3 regions of the Cupriavidus sp. H39 genome follow, and region 1 is predicted to be linked to each of the others. Evidence: predicted binding sites of a transcription regulator. Region 1 holds the regulator's gene; each other region holds the start of a gene.
The links. Region 1 encodes FNR, which switches genes on or off when oxygen is low (the NO sensors DNR and NnrR bind a similar motif). Its sites were predicted from a motif close to TTGATNNNNATCAA; they were not measured.

Region 1 (6,511 bases):
CCAGGAACGCCTTGGTGGTGGCATACAGCGCCGGGCGGCCCGGCACGTCGCGGTGGCCAATCACCTCGATCCAGCTGCGGTCCTCGAGCTTCTTGATCACTTCCGTACTGACGGTCACGCCGCGGATTTCCTCGATATCGCCACGAGTCACCGGCTGGCGGTAGGCAATGATCGCCAGGGTCTCCATCACGGCGCGCGAGTATTTTGGCGGCTTTTCCGGATTCAGGCGGTCGAGGTATTCCCGCATTTCGGGCCGGCTCTGGAACCGCCAGCCGCTGGCCAGCGCCACCAGCTCCACGCCGCGCGGACGCCAGTCCTGGCGCAGTTCGTCCAGCAGTACGCGGATGGTGTCTGCGCCGACGTCATCATCGAACAGGCGGCGCAGATCGTTGACGCGCAACGGTTCCTGCGCGCAGATCAGCGCCGTCTCGAGGACGATCTTCGCCTCTTGGGTATTCATGTTGATGGTGTGCAGCCTGTCTTTGCACCTGCTCCCGGACGGATCCGGGGCACCGGAGATTTTGGATACAGCGGTGCCAAAGCCACCGCCATCTCATTGCGCAGCGAGCCGGATACCTGCTGTACCCAAGCCGTGCACTTCCCTTTCTTTGCATCGAGTTGCCGGGTCGTTCCGGCAGGAGATCGTCCGCATGCCGTCATGGACCGGCCAGCGAACCTCTTGCGTCGCTTATCCGCACAAACGGACATCGCGGTCGGCGAACTGAACGCCTCGGACGCAAGAAAATACGGGTATCGGGAGCAAGGCCGGCATCTACCACGCCGCAGTGCCAACCGGACTTTTGAACCAGATCTTTTGAACCGGATGGACCGCGGGGACTGGCGACCATTGAAAGCCTTCCGCTTCCCGCGTCCCAAGCACGCCTTCGGGTATGAAGGCCGCCAGGCGCTGCTCGCCGCTGCTTACCGCAGCCTGTCTGACTCCGCGCGATACCGCAATGTTGGCGATTGTATGGCATTCCCGCCTCCGCCTGCAACCATCATCCTGTTTGCGCGCGGCGCCAACGCCGCACGACGGACCGCGCGGCGTCAAAACACCAGGCAAAAGCCCTGTTCCGCCAGCGAATGTGGCAGCAGCACCGCTCGCGCAATGCCAAGGCCACCGAACGCCATCACGGCAAGGCCCGCGCCCAGGCGCACGCCAGGACGTCTGGACCACAGCCTGAGATAGCCCGACAGCCCGGACAGCACCAGCAGGTTCGGCAACGTGCCGAGCCCGAATACGCCCATGACCAACGCGCCGGAGCCGGCATTGCCCGCCAGCAGCGCCAGCGTCAGCGCGCCGTAAACCATGCCGCACGGCACCAGCCCCCATGCCAGGCCCACGCCATAACGCCGCGCCAGTCCGCCGCGCGCCCGCACGAAGGCCGGCATCGCGCCGGCAAGGCCACCGAGCCGGCCGGCCAGGGCAGCGCCGGCGTGCGCCGCCAGCCGCTCGAGCCAGTTCACGGTAAAGGTGCTGCCACGCAGCAGGCGCCAGCCGGACCACAGCAGCATCAGGCTGCCAGCACCAAAGAGCCAGCGCTGCAACGGCAGATAGTCCTGCTTCCAGGCCGTGGCGCCGGCGGCGCCGAGCGCGGCGCCAAGCAGCATATAGGTAGAAATCCTGCCAAGGTGCATCACCAATAACTCGCCAAGCCAGGCAGTCCGGTTGCGCACCAGGCTGAGGGGGGCCGCCGTGCCGCGCCGCTGCTCCACGGCCAGCGCCACGCCGCCGCACATGGCGGCGCAGTGCACCCCGCCTAGCAGCGCTAGCAGAAAAACGCTGATCAATACTCCGAATGTCAATTCTGTCTCCCTGCCGGATCACATCGCACGGTAAAATGTCCATATCGTGCCCCGCTGCCATTTCTTGCAGGTTCCAATTGCTCACCTCCATTCCCATTACCGAGATGTCGCCCCGCTGCTCCACCTGTGCAATGGGACAGCTGTGCCTTCCGGTTGGCATGTCGCAGCAAGACCTCGTCAAGATCGACACGCTGGTGCAGGAACGCATCCGCGTGCACAAGGGGGAAACCCTCTACCGCATGGGCGATCCGCTCACTGCGGTCTATGCCATCCGCTTCGGTACGCTGAAGACGCATGTCACCACTGAAGACGGACGTTCGCAGATTACCGGGTTCCACCTGCCCGGCGAAATCGTCGGCCTCGACGGCTTGGGCGAGATGCAGCATGCGTCCGATGCGACCGCGCTGGAAGATACCGAAGTATGCGTGGTGCGCATGAACGATCTGCAATCGCTGTCGGCCGACTTGCCTTCGCTGCAGCAGCAGTTCCTGCGCTTGATGGGCAAGGAAATCACGCACGACCAGCTGATGCTGGTCACGCTCGGCTCCATGCGCGCCGAGGAACGCCTGGCCGCCTTCCTGATCAATCTGTCGGAGCGCCTGTCGGCGCGCGGTTATTCGGCCTCCGAGTTCGTGATGCGCATGAGCCGCGAAGAGATCGGCAGCTACCTCGGGCTGAAGCTCGAGACCGTCAGCCGGCTGTTCTCGCGTTTTGCCGAGGCCGGGCTGATCCAGATCCGCCAGCGGCATGTCAAGCTGGTGGACATGGAAGGCATCAAGCAACTCTACAGCCGCAGCTGCTAAAGCACCGCGGCGTTGCCGCGCCGGCCTGCGGCGCCGGCAACGCGGTGGCCCCTGTTCTATTGCCTTCCTATTCCAGCTCGTCGGTATCGGCGAGCCGCGTCGGCATGGTGTATAGCGTCAGCCCGCTGGACAAGGCGCAGAACACCCACGCCAGCAGGAAGCCAACGGTATAGACCGACTCGCGCGACGATTCGATCGGATGGCCGAAGAATTTCAGGTCACCCGGATCGACAACGGAAAAAACCGTTGCCGTCGCCAGGCCGGCCATCAGAAAGCCCGGCCACAACACCCACATCAGCCAGCGCAACCTCATGGCTGCCTCGCTGCCGCGGCCCTGGGCGGCACAGCTTCACCCTTCTCCACCACCAGGCCATGCCGCGTCGCGCCCTGCACCGGCATGTCGGGGTGCGCCGACGCCAGCCAGATCGTCACGCCGCACGCCACCATGGCTGCCAGCGGACCACTCATCAGCAGCCACGGCCACGGTTCCTTCCACCACGGATTGCCTTGCCGACTCATCTTGCCCCCTTCATCTTGGCGACTACGTCCGAGTCCCCAGCTTCACAAATCGCGCGGCACGATAAAACTGGTGGATTGCCGGATTTCGGCATGCCCCTGCTCCGTGCCTGCGCTCGTTACTGTTACGTTAATCTTGTGCGTGCCCTGTGTGGCGGCCTCGATCGGCACGCGGACGCGGATCGGCAGCAACCGGTTGGACGTCGGCGCCAGCGATTCGGCCTGCTTGTCGTATTCGACTGTCACGCCCTTCAGTTCATCGCTGTCGGCGCGCACGCGGATCTGCATTGGCGCTTCGGTGGTGTTGATCAACTGCAGGCGATAGACGTTCTCGATCCAGCGCCCTTCCACCTCCCGCCCCAGCGCGCCGCGGTCGCGGATGATGTCGACCTTCAGCGGCGTGCGCAGCACGATTGAGGCCATGAAGCCCGCCAGTAGCGCCACCCAGACCACCGAGTAGATGATCACGCGCGGACGCAACAGGCGCTTGCGCGATGCCGCCGCGGAAAGAGCCTTGCGCATTGCGTTTTCCGAGGTGTACCGGATCAGCCCCCGCGGGTAGTCCATCTTGTCCATGACCTGGTTGCAGGCGTCGATGCAGGCGCCGCAGCCAATGCATTCGTACTGCAGGCCATCGCGGATGTCGATGCCGGTCGGACACACCTGCACGCAGATGCTGCAGTTGACGCAATCGCCCAGCCCGGCCTGGTGATGGTCGGTCTTGCGCGAGCGGCTGCCGCGCGGCTCGCCACGGCCAACGTCGTAGGTGACGACATAGGTGTCGCGATCCACCATCACGCTCTGGAAACGCGCGTAAGGACACATGTACTTGCACACCTGCTCGCGCATGAAGCCTGCGTTGCCCCACGTGGCAAACGCATAGAACAGCATCCAGAACGCTTGCCAGGGTCCCAGCGACAGGGCCATCACCTCGCCGCCCAGTTCGCGGATCGGCGCGAAGTAGCCGATGAATGTGAAGCCGGTCCAGAGTGCAATCAGCACCCACAGGAAGTGCTTGGTGGCCTTGATGCGAAATTTGCGCAGACTCCACGGATCGCCGTCGAGGCGGATGCGGGCGATGCGGTCGCCCTCGATCCGCCGCTCGATCCACATGAAGATCTCGGTATAGACCGTTTGCGGGCAGGCGTAGCCGCAGAACAGCCGCCCCGCGATCGCCGTGAACAGGAACAGCGCCAGCGCGGAGATGACCAGCAGCACGGCCAGGTAGATGACGTCCTGCGGCCACAGCACCAGCCCGAAGATATAGAACTTGCGTTCGCCAAGGTCAAACAGCACGGCCTGGCGTGCATTCCACTGGAGCCAGGGCGTGCCGTAGTAGATCAGCTGGGTCAGGATCACCAGCCAGACCCGCCAGCTGGAGAACGCGCCCGTCACCGAGCGCGGATAAATCTTGCGGCGGACCTCGTAAAGCGTTTCGTCCGAGGTCTCGCCCGGCACAGCGGCCGACCGCTGCAGGTCGGCCGCCCGGGCCACTTCTTCGGTGCCGGGGGCGTTCATGGGCAGGTTCTCCCGCGAGCCACCAGCGCCCGCTCAGATGAGTCGTCGATCATTGCCCGGCTCCGCCTCCGGTATTGGACAACCCCCACACATAAGCCGTCAGCATGCGGATGCGTTCAGGCGTCAGGATCTCCTCGTGTGCCGGCATATGGTTGTTGTGGCCCTTCAGGATCGCTTCCACGATGCTGGCTTCCGAGCTGCCATAGAGCCAGACATTGTCCGACAGGTTCGGCGCACCGAGGGCCTGGTTGCCCTTGCCGCCAGAGCCATGGCAGGCCACGCAGGTGGTCTTGAACGTGCCTTCGCCACGCGAGGCGCGGATCGGATCCGACGACAGCCCGGACAGCGAACGCACATACTGCGCCACATCGCCCGCCTGCTTGGCATCGATGGATGCACCGAACGGCGGCATCACGCCGTTGCGGCCCTTGGTGATGGTCTGGCGGATGGTCTCCGGCTCGCCGCCGTACAACCAGTCGCCATCGGTCAGGTTGGGGAAACCCCGGCTGCCACGCGCGTCCGAGCCATGGCACTGCGCACAGTAGTTCAGGAACAGGCGCTGGCCGATCTCGCGCGCCTGCGGGTCCGCTGCCACCTGCTTGACGTCCATCTTCAGGTACTTGGCGTAGATCTCGTTCTGCATCCGCTCCTGCGCCGCGCGGTGCGCGGCCAGCTCGCCCTGCGTGGAGAACTTCAGCACGCCGGCGTACGAACCCAGGCCCGGATACAGCACGAGATAGGCCAGGCCGAAGATGCAGGCCAGCAGGAACATCCACATCCACCAGCGCGGCAGCGGGTTGTTCAGCTCGCGCAGGTCGCCGTCCCAGACATGGCCGGTATCCTCGGTGCCACCGGCGGTCTTGGTGATCTTGCGTTGCGAAAACAGCAGCCATACGCACCAGACGATGCCGATGAGCGCAATGGCGGCAATGTAGTAACTCCAGAATTCGGAAATGAAATCGCTCATGGCTAGGGGTTCCGGCTCGATGTTGTCGTAGTTTCGTCAGGCAGCGCGAACGGCAGCAAGGCCGATTCGCGGTTGGCGGCCTGGCGGCCGGCGGACCAGGCCCACCAGCAGATGCCGAGGAAGACAACCATGGACACGACAGTTGCAATGGCGGTGATCATGGCCATGGCTTACTCCTTCGGTGCCGCGGCGACGGCATCGACGCGGACGTTGCGGCGGTTGGTCCCGAGGCCTTGCAGGTAGGCAACCAGCGCATCCTCTTCGGTCTTGCCTTTCAGTTCTTCCGGGGCCTTCGCAATCTCGGCGTCGCTGTACGGCACGCCCAGCCTGACCAGCGCACGCATGCGCGCCTGGATATCGGTGGTGGGCAGCTCGGCCTTCTCCAGCCACGGGTACGATGGCATCACGGATTCCGGCACCACGTCGCGCGGATTGCGCAGGTGGATGCGCTGCCAGTCGTCGGAGTAGCGTCCGCCGACGCGCGCCAGATCGGGGCCGGTGCGCTTGGAGCCCCACAGGAACGGATGGTCGTAGACCGACTCGCCAGCGGTGGAGTAATGGCCGTAGCGTTCGGTCTCGGCCTGCAGCGTACGCACCTGCTGCGAGTGGCAGCCGACGCAGCCTTCGCGGATATAGATATCTCGCCCCATCAGCCGCAGCGGCGAATACGGCGTGATGCCCGGATCCGGCTCGGTGGTGGAGTGCTGGAAGAACAGCGGCACGATCTGGACCAGACCTGCGATGCTGACCACGAGGATCGTGCAGATGATCAGCCAGCCGATGTTCTTCTCCAGCGTTTCGTGGGAAAAGAAGCGTTGTTTGTCGGACATCTTTCTATCCTGGATTGATCAGTGGGCAGAGGCGGCGATGCTGGCCGGAATCGGCGCATCCACGGCGGTCT
Region 2 (6,511 bases), on a different replicon from region 1:
GGCACGGCGAGCCGTGCTGCGCAATTGGCGGAGTGTAGCGAGCGTGCGCGGGCGCGTCAATTTGGCGCCTGGCACGGCGGGGCGTCGCTCACGGCAACGCGCCGGCGCGGTATCATGGCCTCCATGAACGCCCCCGTCTTCTCCTCCGCGCATCCAGCCGACCAGCTTGCCGAGTTCACCGACGCGGATGCGGCGCTCGCCCGCATCCGCGACATCTACGAGGCATCGGTCGGCGCCGTGCGTGCGCGCTTCGATGCCTTCGCCGGCGGCAAGCCCCTGCCCTCGGCCGCGCATGCGTGCTACCCGTACCTGGGCATCTCGGTCAACATCGAGACCATGGTCACCGACAGCCGGCCGTCATGGGGCACGGTGGCGTACCCCGGCGTCTATGGCACCACGGTGACGCGCCCCGACCTGCTGGCCGATTACTACCGCGACCAGATCGAGCGGCTGATGCGCTATCACCGCGTGCCGGTGGTGGTGGGCCTGAGCCGGCGCCCGATCCCGCTGCCGTTCGTGATCGAAGCCTCCACCACCGACATCAGCTACACCCAGGCGCGCGAGCTGGAAGCGTCGTTCGTGCTGCCCGAACTGAACCGCATCGACGACGGCATTGCCAACGGCACCTATGAGCCGGTGCCCGGCGAAGCCTGGCCGCTGTCGCTGTTCCCGGCGGAGCGCGTGGACCTGGCGCTGCAGCGGCTCTACCACTACACCGGCACGGCGCCGCAGCATTTCCAGCGCTTCGTGCTGTTCACCAACTACCAGCGCTATGTCGATGAATTCGTCGCGCTGGGACGCGCGCTGATGGGCGATGGCGACGGCGGCGGCTACACCCGCTTTGTCGAGCCCGGCGACGTGGTGCAGGACCTCGGCGCGGCGGAACCCGACGACGCCACGCGCCCGCGCGTGCTGCCGCAGATGCCGGCCTACCACCTGGTGCGCGGCGACAAGCTGGGCGTGACGCTGGTCAACATCGGCGTCGGGCCGTCCAACGCCAAGACCATGACCGACCACCTCGCCGTGCTGCGCCCGCACTGCTGGCTGATGGTGGGCCACTGCGGCGGCCTGCGCCGCTCGCAGCAGCTTGGTGACTACGTGCTGGCGCACGCCTACGTGCGCGACGACCACGTGCTCGACCACGACCTGCCGCCATGGGTGCCGGTGCCGCCCATCGCCGAGATCCAGGTGGCGCTGCAAGAGGCCGTGGCGCGCGTGACCGGGCTGTCGGGCAACGAGATGAAGACGCGCATGCGCACCGGCACGGTGGTCTCGACCGACGACCGCAACTGGGAGCTGAAGTCCAAGTCGCTGTATGCGCGTTTCAACCAGTCGCGCGCGATTGCCATCGACATGGAAAGCGCGGCCGTGGCGGCCAATGGCTTCCGGCTGCGCGTGCCGTATGGCACCCTGCTGTGCGTGTCGGACAAGCCGCTGCATGGCGAACTCAAGCTGCGCGGCATGGCCAACGCGTTCTATCGGCAGCGCGTCAGCCAGCATATGACCATTGGGCTGGAGGCGATCCGCATCCTGCGCGAGCACGGCGTCGAGCAACTGCATTCGCGCAAGCTGCGCAGCTTTGACGAGCCAGCGTTCCGGTAGCGTCGGCCGACGCGTTCATCCGCAAGGCAAAAAGGCCGGCGCCCGATGGGCGCCGGCCTTTTGCATGGCGTGGCAGGATCAGAACCGATAGCCCACCCCCATGCTGAACAGCCACGGATCCAGGCTTACCTTGGATACCTTGACGTCCCCCGCCTTGACGTCGCTCGACAGCCAGATCTTCTTGATGTCGGCGTTCAGGAACCAGTTTTTGGTCAGCTTGTAGTCCATGCCGATCTGCAGCGCGGGCCCGACGCTCCAGCTGTCGAGCTGCAACGCGTTATTGGCGATGTTCTCGCCCCAGATGCGGGTGAAGTTCAAACCTGCGCCGATATACGGGCGGAAAGTGCCGTTCGGAATGAAGTGGTACTGCACCAGCAGTGTCGGTGGCAGATGCTTGAAGGTGCCGATCTTGTTGCCATCGAGGTAGACGTTCTGCTTCTGCGGCACCGTCAGCACCAGTTCGGCGGCGATGTTCGGCGTGAAGAAGTAGGTGACGTCGAGTTCCGGGATCCACTTGTTGTTGACCGTGATGCGGTCGGACGGGCCGACGCCGCCAACGGGATCGGCGCTGTTGGCCATGTCGAGGTAGGTGCCGCGCAGACGCACCATCCAGTTGCCCTGGGCGTCGTCCGCGGCGGCGGCGGGCGTGGCGAAGGCGCCGAGCATGGCGCAGGTGGCGATGGCCGAACAGGTGGCGGTGCGAAGAGACAGTGTTTTCATGAGGTCTGCTTGGTTTGTTATCGAAGCCGGGCCAAGTGTGGCGGAGCAGGCTGGCGGGGGCCTTGACACAAAACAAGCGGAACCAAATGGTGCGCGCGGCGTCGCGAGGGCGCTACAGTGCGGCCACGCGCGGCGCGGCTTCGGACGTCGCTTCTAACCACATGCGAAATGATTCGTAGCGCGGCACGATTCTGCCGCTTACGCTTTGCGAAAGATCCGAGCACGTGCAATGCGGTGCGCGCGCATTGGTACCAGGATCCGCACCAGGCATGTCGTGGGCGCCCGCAAGGGCGTCTTTCCGGGTGTGCCCCGTGGGGGCGGGGCACACCGGTTTTCTTGCGATACGCCGGGCGTCAGGCCTCGGCGGCCGCGCCGGCCGCAGCGGCATGTGCGATGGGATGGCTTGCACCAAAGCCGGCCTGCAGGTGCCGGTTCACGCCCGAGAGCACCGCGCGCAGCGAGGCCGTGACCAGGTTGGCGTCGATGCCCGCGCCGAACCCGGTCGGCGAATCGCCCACGCGCACTTCCACATAGCACGCTGCCCGCGCATCGGCGCCGGCGGTCATCGCATGCTCGTGGTAATCCATCACGCGTACCGGCAGGTCCAGCGCATTGACGAAGGCGTCGATAGGGCCGTTGCCGCTACCGCGCACGCTGCAGGGCTGGCCGTCGCGCACCATCTGCACCGTGATCACGGTGGCGCCACCGCTGTCAGATGCCAACTGATGCGAGACATAGCGCAGCGGCGTCTCGCGCGCCAGGTACTCGCGCTGGAACAGGGCGTGGAGGTCGTCCGCGCTCGCTTCCAGCCCGGTGTCGTCGGTCATGGCCTGCACCGCGCGGCTGAACTCGATCTGCAGGCGGCGCGGCAGGTAGAGGCCATGCACCTGTTCCAGCAGGTAAGCCATGCCGCCCTTGCCCGACTGGCTGTTGACGCGGATCACCGCGTCATAGCTGCGGCCCAGGTCGGCCGGGTCGATCGGCAGGTAGGGCACTTCCCAGATGCCGTCCGGCTGCTGCTGCGCGAAGCCCTTGCGGATCGCGTCCTGGTGCGAGCCCGAGAACGCGGTGAACACCAGGTCGCCCACATACGGATGGCGCGGGTGCACCGGCAGCTGGTTGCAGTGCTCCACGCACTGGCGCACCGCATCGATATCGGAGAAGTCCAGCTGTGGCGCCACGCCCTGCGTATAGAGGTTCAGCGCCAGCGTCACCAGGTCGACGTTGCCGGTGCGCTCGCCGTTGCCGAACAGGCAGCCCTCGACGCGGTCGGCGCCCGCCATCAGTGCCAGCTCCGCGGCCGCCACCGCGGTGCCGCGGTCATTGTGCGGGTGCACCGACAGCGCGATGTGCTCGCGCCGGGCGAGGCGGCGGTGCATCCATTCGACCTGGTCGGCGAATACATTGGGCGTGCTGCATTCCACCGTGGTCGGCAGGTTCAGGATCATCGGGCGGCCTGGCCCGGCCTGCCACGCGGCTGACACCGCGTCGCTCACTTCCAGCGAGAAATCGAGTTCGGCCAGGCTGAAGGTCTCGGGCGAATACTCGTAGGTCCAGGCGGTCTCGGGCATGGCATCGGTCAGCGACTTGATCAGGCGCGTGCCCGATACCGCGACTGCCTTGATCTCGTCGCGCGAGGCATTGAAGACGATGCGCCGCCAGGCCGGTGCGATCGGGTTGTACAGGTGCACGGTGGCGCGCGCCGCGCCGCGCACGGATTCGACGGTACGGCGGATCAGGTCCTCGCGCGACTGCGTCAGCACGACGATTGTCACGTCGTCGGGAATGCGCTGTTGCTCGATCAGCATGCGCACGAAGTCGAAGTCGGTCTGCGAGGCGGAGGGAAACGCCACTTCGATTTCCTTCAGGCCGATCTTCACCAGCTGTTCGAAGAAGCGCAGCTTGCGCGCCGGGTTCATCGGCTCGATCAGGGCCTGGTTGCCGTCGCGCAGGTCGGTGCTCATCCAGCGCGGCGCGCGCGTGAGGGTGCGGCCGGGCCAGGTGCGGTCAGGGATGTCGACGGTGGCGGCGGGGCGGTACTTGGTGGCGGGATTGCCGAGCATACGGGGTCTCCTTCCTCGCAAGGGAAGATAAACGATGGATCAACGGGAAAAGGGTGGCGAAAGGCTGCCGAACTGCCACGGGGCCCTAGGCCCGGCAACCGATCGGTAGGCTTAGCGGTAGCGAGGAAGCGCGCAGGGCGCGGCCCGATGCCTGGGCGGCCAGCACGCGTGCGCGGGCAGCGATGCGGGACGCATCGGCAGCCTGGCAGGGAGTGCTGGTGTAACGGTTCATCGTGGCTGGAGAGAGAGAGGGCCGCAGCCGCTCCGGTGGGTACGCACGCAGCGCAAGTCCATATGACCGGGCAAGGTTAGTCGACAACTTGGGAGCCGGTCAAGGGTTGAACGCGGGCCGCGTTGCGCGCCGATCCACCGTGGCCCGGTCGGGGGAGCGGCAGCAACGGATTGCGCCAAACGGTTGAGCCCCCTGCGGCCGCTGGCGCGTGGCGGCCTGGCGTTCCGTCGCCCGCAAGGCGAGGCTCTGCCCTGAATGGATGAATCGCTGCGGGGTTCTGTGCGCTGCACCTCAGTCCTCTGGCTGGTATTGCGTGCGCCGCTTTGTGCCTAGGCTGGTAGCGCGGGAAAAAACACGACTGGGGGAAACATCATGAGACTGAGAAGGTGGGCATCCTGGCTGGCGGGCCCGGCCGCGGCCTTGTTGCTGGCGGCATGCGGCGGTGGCGGTGGCAGCGGCACGCCGGCCGCGCCGGCATCGGGCCGCACGACCACGCCGCTGACCTATACGGCGAAGATGAGCGTGACCTCCGGCGAGGTGGGGGTTGGCCGCACGCTGACCATCAGCGCTCTGGCCGTGGACAGCAACGGCGTCGACGTATCGGGCAACACCACGTTTGAGTGGGTCAGCACCGACAGCGCCGTCGCCACCGTGCAGCCAAGCGCCGGCACGCCGGGCAGCGCCGTGGTCAAGGGCGTTGCCCCCGGCACCACCACCGTGCAGGTGGTTGCAACGGTGCGGGGCACCGACAACACCACGGTGCAGCTGCCCGCGCAAGCGGCCACCATCACCGTGGTGCCGGCGTCGGCCCTGAGCTACACGCTGTCGATGCCCGCCACCAGCCTGTCGATGCGCGATGGCCAGGAACTGCCGGTCAAAGTGGCGCTGCTCGACAGCAACGGCAGCGATGTGTCGGCCAGCGTTGCCAACTGGGCCTGGTCCAGCAGCGGCACCGCGGTCCAGGTCGCGGCCAGCCAGAACAGCGCCACGCTGAAGGCCAGCAACGGCTCGCCCACGACCGCGGCCACGGCCAGTGTCTCGGTCTCGGTGACCGCGCCGGACGGACATGCCCTCGCCGGCGTCATCGCCGTGACGGTGCAGAAGAACGGCGCCGCGGCCTATCGCGTGGTGACCACCCAGGGCGGGCGCGAAGTCAATGCGCTGCAGGTGTTCAGCAACCGTCCGGAGACCTTCAGCGCGCGCGTGCTGCGCCACGACGGCCAGGACGTGACCGCGGACTTCGACGGCAGCTGGAGCTACACGGAGACCTCGGCCACGCTGTCCGCCTTGGAAGCCGCGGGTACGCATGACGCCACGGTGCGTACCAGCCTGGCGGGAGACACCGGTCCGGTCCAGGGCAGCCTGACCGTGACCGCGGTCAGCAGCAAGCTGGGCGAGCGCCGCAGCGCCACCCTGACGGTGACGGAGAACCCGCTGTGGGCACTGGTGGGCGATAACCAAGAGCCGATGACGCTGCTGCTGATGGCGCCCATGCCGATCGAGGTGACCGCACGCATGAAGCACCTGGGCGAGGATGCGCAGTTCACCGCGTGCAAGGACTGGGCATGGTCCAGCACCGGGCCGGTGTCGCTGAGCCCGAGCATGCTGATGCTGCCCAACCAGGTACGCGCCAGCGGCACCGGACCCGGGGACTTCACCATCACCGCGACCTGCACCGCGGTCGCCGACAATACGCCGCTGAAGCTGGTCGTCTTCGGTACGGTCAGGTAAACGCCGGTATCCCGCAGCTGGCAAGACGCCCTCCGCATGGAGGGCGTTTTGCTTTATGGGGCAAATGGCAGGCTGTCGGTTTGCTCCCCGCTCGCTTGCGGAAGAGGGAGTACACAAGCGGCATGGATGATGGGTAGAAAGGTAAATCGTACCCATTTCTGCG
Region 3 (6,511 bases), 1.1 Mb from region 1:
ACAGCAAAACTGCCTCACCGGGCCTGTCAGGGTTTTTGTGTTCAGGGCAGTTAAAGGCTCACCGTCGACTTGACCGGTGAGCCAGCATTATCTCAGCGATGCGGGTGGGTGAAGCGCTCCTCATAGAGAATCGCAAACTGGTTCATGGCAGCCTTCCAGTCATGCGTTGAACTGCCCCACTTGCCGGTGATGTTGCGCAGGGCTAGCCATAGCAGCTTCGTTGCCGCTTCATCACTGGGGAAGTGTCCCCGGGTCTTGATGATCTTGCGCAGTTGCGCATTGATGCTTTCAATGGCGTTGGTCGTGTAGATGATCTTGCGGATTGCCGGCGGGAACGTAAAGAACGGGATCACCTGATCCCAGGCACGACGCCAGGATGCGGCAATGGGGGGATACTTCTTAGCCCACTCTCCCTGCTCGAAGGCCGCCAACTCGGCCAGCGCCGCCTCAACAGTGGGCGCGGTGTACACGGGCTTAAGCGCCGCCGCCACGACCCGGCGCTCTTTCCAACCGGCGTAGCCTAAGCTGTTTCGGATCAGATGCACGATGCAGGTCTGTAGCGTCGTGTGTGGGAACACCGCGTTCAGGGCCTGCTCCATGCCCTTGAGGCCATCGGTGACCGCGATCAGGATGTCCTGCGTGCCACGGGTCTTCAGGTCATTGAACACCTTCATCCAGAACTTGGCGCCTTCGGTGGTCTCTATCCACAGGCCCAGGATGTCGCGCGTGCCGTCTGGCAGCACGCCCAGGGCCAGATAGACGGCCTTGTTGCGCACCACGCCGTCCTCGCGCATCTTGACCCGCAGCGCGTCGAAGAACACCACCGGGTACATCGCCTCCAGCGGCCGGGCCTGCCAGGCGGTGACCTCGTCCATGACCGCATCGGTTACCGAGCTGATGAACTCGGGCGATACCTCGGTGCCGTACTGCTCGGCCAGGAACGCCTGGATCTCGCGCACGGTCATGCCCCGGGCGTACATGGCGATGATCTTGTCGTCGAACCCAGTGAAGCGCCGCTCGTGCTTGGGGATCAGAATTGGATCGAAATTGCCGTCGCGGTCGCGCGGAATGTCTATCCGCAGCGGGCCGTCGTCGGTCAGAAGGGTCTTGGCGCTCTTGCCATTGCGCTGGTTGACCGTGCCGGCCGGGCGCTCGGCGCCAGCCGCGTAGCCCAGGTGATGGCCGAGCTCAGCGCCCAGGGCGCGTTCGATCAGGGCCTTCTTGAACGCCATCGAAGCGTCCTGGACCGCCTCGGCAGTCATTGGGCCCTTGACGAAATGGGCAAGCAACTCCTCGGGGATGGTCGGCAACTCACGGTCGGCGGCCTGGCTCGTCTTGGTTCTGCGTGGCATACATGCTCCTTGGCGACATGTTATGCCCTAAACACAAAATTTCTGACAGGTCCTGGGCCGGCGCGTAGCGCAGCCGTAGGCGTCCCCACGATAAGGTACGCAGCAGGGACCACCCACCGCTCTGGGCTCGTTCAAACCCCACTCCAACGCCCCACCCACCGTCGTGCACCCCCTGCGGCAGGCAGTCTAGCTTTGTGAGGAAGCCAAGCCCCGTACGAAAACCCCACGCCCACTACGATAAGACATGCCGCCCGCAGGGCAGTAAACGCGCTTTTTGGTTACTTTTTGTCGCTCGGACAAAAAGTGACCCGCCCAGCAGGGCGGAACCCGGCGGTTCAACAGCCGACAGCATTTCATCAATCCTTACAAAGCGAAGTTCAACGCCCGCCAGCACATCACCACCAGCCCCAACCAAATAATCACCCCCCAACATTCACCAACACCAACACCCCCAGCACCAAAAAAATCCCCGCCGCTATCTTATGCACCAGCCCGATCGGCATCTTGTGGGCAAACTTGTCCCCCAGCAGCACCGCCGGCGCATTGGCGATCATCATGCCGAAGGTCGTGCCCATCACCACCGCCAGCACGGCATCGCTGAAGCGCGCCGCCAGCGCCACCGTGGCGATCTGGGTCTTGTCGCCCATCTCGGCAAAGAAGAAGGCGACGAGGGTGGTGCCGAGGATGCCGATGAAGCCCTTGACGGGCCTGGCCTGCTCGGCGTCGTCAAGCTTGTCGGGGATCAGCATCCATGCGGCCATCGCGATAAAGCCCAGTCCCAGGATCCAGCGCAGCAGGCTTGCGCCGACCACGTGCGTGATCCAGCCGCCGAGCGCCCCGGCAAAGCCGTGGTTGAACAGCGTGGCGACCAGGATGCCGAGAATGATGGGAAGGGGTTTGCGATAACGTGCCGCCAGAACCAGCGACAGCAACTGCGTCTTGTCGCCCATTTCAGCAAGGGCGACGATGCCTGTGGAGACGAGGAAGGCTTCCATGTTGTTATGTGGGGTAACCGGGCCGCAATGCATCGCGAGATGCCAATGACACAACCCTTTCCCGGCCCGGCCAGAAAGGGATGGTCATCGGTCTCGCCAGGCATGGACGCTGCCTGGGCCAGTTGGCCAGGCGGGTCCGAAGCTGCGTACGCCATAACCGCAAGCGGTCAAGTCTGTTGACGTACGCCCCTGTCCCCCGAAGCCCGCATTGCGCGGCGCGGTGAGAGCAGGGCGGCTACTCCCCAATGGAAGCGGCGATTATAACCGCGGCGGCGGTGGATCGTCCACCACCGCCGCGGTCGGCAAGGCGATCAGGCCGGCACCGGCGCGTTGTCGCTGGTCTGGCGGCCGCGGAAATCGGTCCAGCACAGCGCCTTGAAGTCATAGAGCTTGCAGCGCCGCGCGGTGTCGAAGTACCAGCGCCACGAGAAGTTCTCGATGATGATGCGGCCCGGCAGCGCGTGTTCCAGCAGCGCCTGCGCGCGCTTGAGGCGGTACAGCGGCACACTCATGTCGACGTGGTGCGCGGTGTGTTCCATGATGTGGTGCAGCGCCGCGCCGATGCCGTGGCGGAAGCGCAGGTGCACGGTGGTGGAAACGAACGGCTGGGCTTTCGCCCACATCGCCTTGGTGTCGTACCAGGCGACGCTGGTGTGGGTGTGGTGGACGTACAGCACGAAGCCGACGGTGACGTTCCACACCAGGAAGGGCAGCACGAAGCCGGCGCCGATCAGCATCCAAACCGACTGCTCCGTGGCCAGCGCCAGGCCCGCCAGCGCGCCGATCCATGCCAGCCCGAACGCGGCCACCAGCACGCAGTCGCCGGTGAAAACAGCGCGGCGCGTCGCCATCTGGCGCTTGCTGGGGAAGAACAGCTTGCACCACCAGATCTCGACCAGGTAATACAGGCCCGGGCCAAAGCCGGTGCGGTAGATGCGCTCCATCACGCGGCGCCAGCGCGGCAGCGCGTTGAATTCTTCGAGCGAGTAGGGCGCCCAGACGAAGTCGAAGCCCTTGAGGTTGGTGTAGCCGTGGTGCACCACGTTGTGGCCGACCTCCCACAGGCTGTACGGCGTCAGCGACGGCAGGAAGGTCAGCCGCCCCAGCCACTTGTTCAGGCCGCGGCGCGGGGTCAGGCTCTGGTGGCAGGCATCGTGGCCGATGATAAACAGGCGCGCGATCAACAGCCCCGCCAGCACGCCCAGCGCCAGCTTGGCGGCCCAGTGCGGGGCCAGCACCACGCCGGCCAGCACGGCGCCGAACAGCAGGTAGTCGAAGGCGAACAGCATCAGCGCGCGCGGCGTGCTGCGCTGGCCCAGCGGGATCAGCCAGCCGCGGATGATCTTGCGCGAGGGCAGCGGTGCGTCCGGCGCGATCGGTTCGGGCAGGGGGACGTCATGCCGTGCCTGGGGGCGCGCGCGGGCTTGCGGGGCGGCAGGCGCGGCGTGGGAATCTGCGGTGTGAGAAGCAGTCATGCAGAACCTTCTGATTGCGGTCGATGAGTATGGGTGCGCGGCAACACGAAGGCCGCGGCGGAACCGCAAGGTTAGAAGGCTTTGTCGAAGGCAGTCTTGACGGTCGTCAAGCCGGTGGGATGACGGAAGCGGTAAAGGCGTGCCCGCCGCGATGGCGGCGGGCGTGTGCGCGGCGCGGTGTGATGTGTCAGGCTGCCGGGACGTTTGCCGCCTCACCCATCACATAGACGCTGTCGATCACGCGGTCGTCGCCCAGCATGGCAAAGGCGAAAAGTTCCTCTTCCAGCGTCTCCGAACGGTTGCTGCGGCGGGCGATCAGCGGCGTGGCCTTGGGATCGAGCACGATGAAGTCGGCCTCGCAGCCCTCGCTGAAGCTGCCCACGCGGCCGGTCCATCCCAGTGCCTCGGCGGCGGCGCGCGTGGCCAGGTAGAACATGCGCAGCGCGGTCAGGTAGTAGCCGCCCATGCGCGCCACCTTGTGCGCGGCGTTCATGGTGCGGAACATCGAGAACGAGGTGCCGCCGCCGACGTCGGTGGCCAGCGTCACCTTCAGGCGGTTGGCGTCGGACTGGTGGAAGTCATAGAAGCCGCTGCCCAGGAACAGGTTGGAGGTGGGGCAGTGCGCCACCGCGGCGCCGCTGTCGGCCAGCCGGCGGCGATCGTCCTGGTCCAGGTAGATGGCGTGGCCGTACATCGCGCCCGGCCGCAGCAGGCCGTAGCGGTCGTAGACGTCCAGGTAGCTGCGCGCGTCCGGGAACAGTTCGGCCACCCATTTGACCTCGTCGCGGTTCTCGGCCACGTGGGTCTGGATAAAGGCGTCCGGGTAGGCGCGCGCCAGCTCGCCGCAGGCGGCCAGTTGCGCCTCGGTCGAGGTGGGCGCGAAGCGCGGCGTGATGGCGTACGACAGGCGTCCCTTGTTATGCCAGCGCGACAGCAGGTCGGCCGAGTCGCGGGCGCCGGTCTCGGCCGTATCGCGCAGAAACTCGGGGCAGTTGCGGTCCATCATCACCTTGCCGGTGACCATGCGCAGGTTGCGCGCCTCGCTTTCGGCAAAGAGCGCGTCGGCCGAGGCCTTGTGCACCGTGCTCCAGACCACCGCGCTGGTGGTGCCGTTGCGCAGCAGTTCCTCGGTGAAGAAGCCGGCCACGCCGCGCGCGTAGTCGGGATCGGCGAAGCGGCGCTCTTCGGGGAAGGTGTAGGTGTCGAGCCAGTGCAGCAGGCCCGGCGACGGTGACGCGATCATGTCGGTCTGCGGGTAGTGCACGTGGGTGTCGATAAAGCCGGGCACGATCAGCTTGCCGCGGTGGTCGATCACCTCCGCGCCGGCCGGGATGCGCGCGGCCAGTTCCGCGTAGTCGCCTGCGGCGGCAATGCGCCCGTCGGTGACGATCAGCACCCCGTCGTCCCAATACTGATACGCGTCTTCATGGAATTGCGGATCGCGCAGGAAATGCAGCACGCGGCCGCGAATGGCGCGGGTACGGGAGTCAGTGGTGGGGTGGGTCGTCATGGTTTGTCTCTCGTCGCCGGCCCGCGCGGCACCGCGGGGGTGCAAGCAGCAGGCCGGGCTATTGGCATGCGCCGTGCTCAGGCCGCGGGGGCCGTTGCAGGCGGGGACTTGGGCGGATCGGACCAGAAGTGGTCGACTTCCGCCAGGAACTCGGCCTTCTGCATGGCAGGCAGGAAGGCCGCTTCAAAGCTGTTGCGGGCCAGCTTGTGCGCATCGGCCGCATCCAGCGGCAGCGCGTCGAAGCTGGCTTCCCAGTTGGCATTCATATACCCGCCGAAGTAGGCCGGGTCGTCCGAATGCAGCGTGATCACCACGCCGGCATCGAGCATGCGCTTGAGCGGGTGGTCGCGCAGGTCGGGATAGACCTTGAGCTTGACGTTCGACAGCGGGCATACGGTCAGCGCCACGCGCTCGCGCGCCAGGCGCTCGACCAGCGCGGGATCGTCGATGGCGCGCACGCCGTGGTCGATGCGCTCGGCCTTCAGGATGTCGAGCGCATCGGTGACGTATTGCGCCGGGCCTTCCTCGCCGGCGTGCGCGACCAGGTGCAGGCCCAGCGCTTTCGCCCGCGCGAACACGCGTGCGAACTTCTCCGGCGGGTTTCCTTGCTCGGACGAATCCAGGCCCACGCCGACGAAGCGGTCGCGGTAGGGCAGCGCCGCTTCCAGCGTGGCGAACGCGTCTTCCTCCGGCAGATGGCGCAAGAAGCACAGGATCAGGCTGCTGGAGAAGTCGTACTCGGTGCGGGCCTGGGCCAGGGCATCGGCAATGCCGTCGATCACCACGCCGATCGGCACGCCGCGCGCGGTATGGGTCTGGGGATCGAAGAAGATCTCGGCGTGGCGGACGTTGTCGGCGACGGCGCGCTTGACGTAGTCCATGGTCATGTCGAAGAAATCTTCCTCGGTCAGCAGCACGCTGGCGCCGGCGTAATAGATGTCCAGGAACGACTGCAGGTCGGTGAAGGCGTAGGCGGCGCGCAGCGCGTCGACGCTGGGGTAGGGCAGCGCCACCTGGTTGCGCTGCGCCAGCCGGAAGATCAGTTCCGGCTCAAGCGTGCCTTCGATATGCACATGCAGTTCGGCCTTGGGAGTGCGGCGGATCTGTTCCGCGAGCGCGGCATCGATGGTCATGGGGGCCTCGTTTCTGGGCTTTTCTGTGCCGGCCGGCAGGGCCGGC

Region 2: a site for FNR is predicted at 2,385-2,398, ahead of ACOCMH_RS02770 (OmpW/AlkL family protein). Genes of this name have one in related genera too.
Region 3: a site for FNR is predicted at 3,919-3,932, ahead of ACOCMH_RS21235 (fatty acid desaturase). Genes of this name have one in related genera too.

Annotation. Positions count from the first base shown of each region.
Region 1 is NZ_CP189848.1:2,385,177-2,391,687, forward strand. It holds gene scpB (SMC-Scp complex subunit ScpB) at 1-460, opposite strand, end outside; gene ACOCMH_RS26410 (sulfite exporter TauE/SafE family protein) at 1,048-1,806, opposite strand; gene fnr (fumarate/nitrate reduction transcriptional regulator Fnr) at 1,884-2,609, shown strand; gene ACOCMH_RS26420 (hypothetical protein) at 2,677-2,922, opposite strand; gene ACOCMH_RS26425 (hypothetical protein) at 2,919-3,128, opposite strand; gene ccoG (cytochrome c oxidase accessory protein CcoG) at 3,171-4,643, opposite strand; gene ccoP (cytochrome-c oxidase, cbb3-type subunit III) at 4,693-5,610, opposite strand; gene ACOCMH_RS26440 (cbb3-type cytochrome oxidase subunit 3) at 5,613-5,777, opposite strand; gene ccoO (cytochrome-c oxidase, cbb3-type subunit II) at 5,781-6,440, opposite strand; gene ccoN (cytochrome-c oxidase, cbb3-type subunit I) at 6,459-6,511, opposite strand, start outside.
Region 2 is NZ_CP189846.1:516,670-523,180, reverse strand. It holds gene ACOCMH_RS02775 (AMP nucleosidase) at 115-1,602, shown strand; gene ACOCMH_RS02770 (OmpW/AlkL family protein) at 1,681-2,322, opposite strand; gene leuA (2-isopropylmalate synthase) at 2,676-4,385, opposite strand; gene ACOCMH_RS02760 (hypothetical protein) at 4,990-6,348, shown strand.
Region 3 is NZ_CP189848.1:1,247,913-1,254,423, forward strand. It holds gene ACOCMH_RS21225 (IS256 family transposase) at 93-1,352, opposite strand; gene ACOCMH_RS21230 (TMEM165/GDT1 family protein) at 1,772-2,347, opposite strand; yybP-ykoY riboswitch at 2,368-2,609, opposite strand; gene ACOCMH_RS21235 (fatty acid desaturase) at 2,659-3,822, opposite strand; gene guaD (guanine deaminase) at 4,010-5,332, opposite strand; gene ACOCMH_RS21245 (adenosine deaminase) at 5,410-6,465, opposite strand.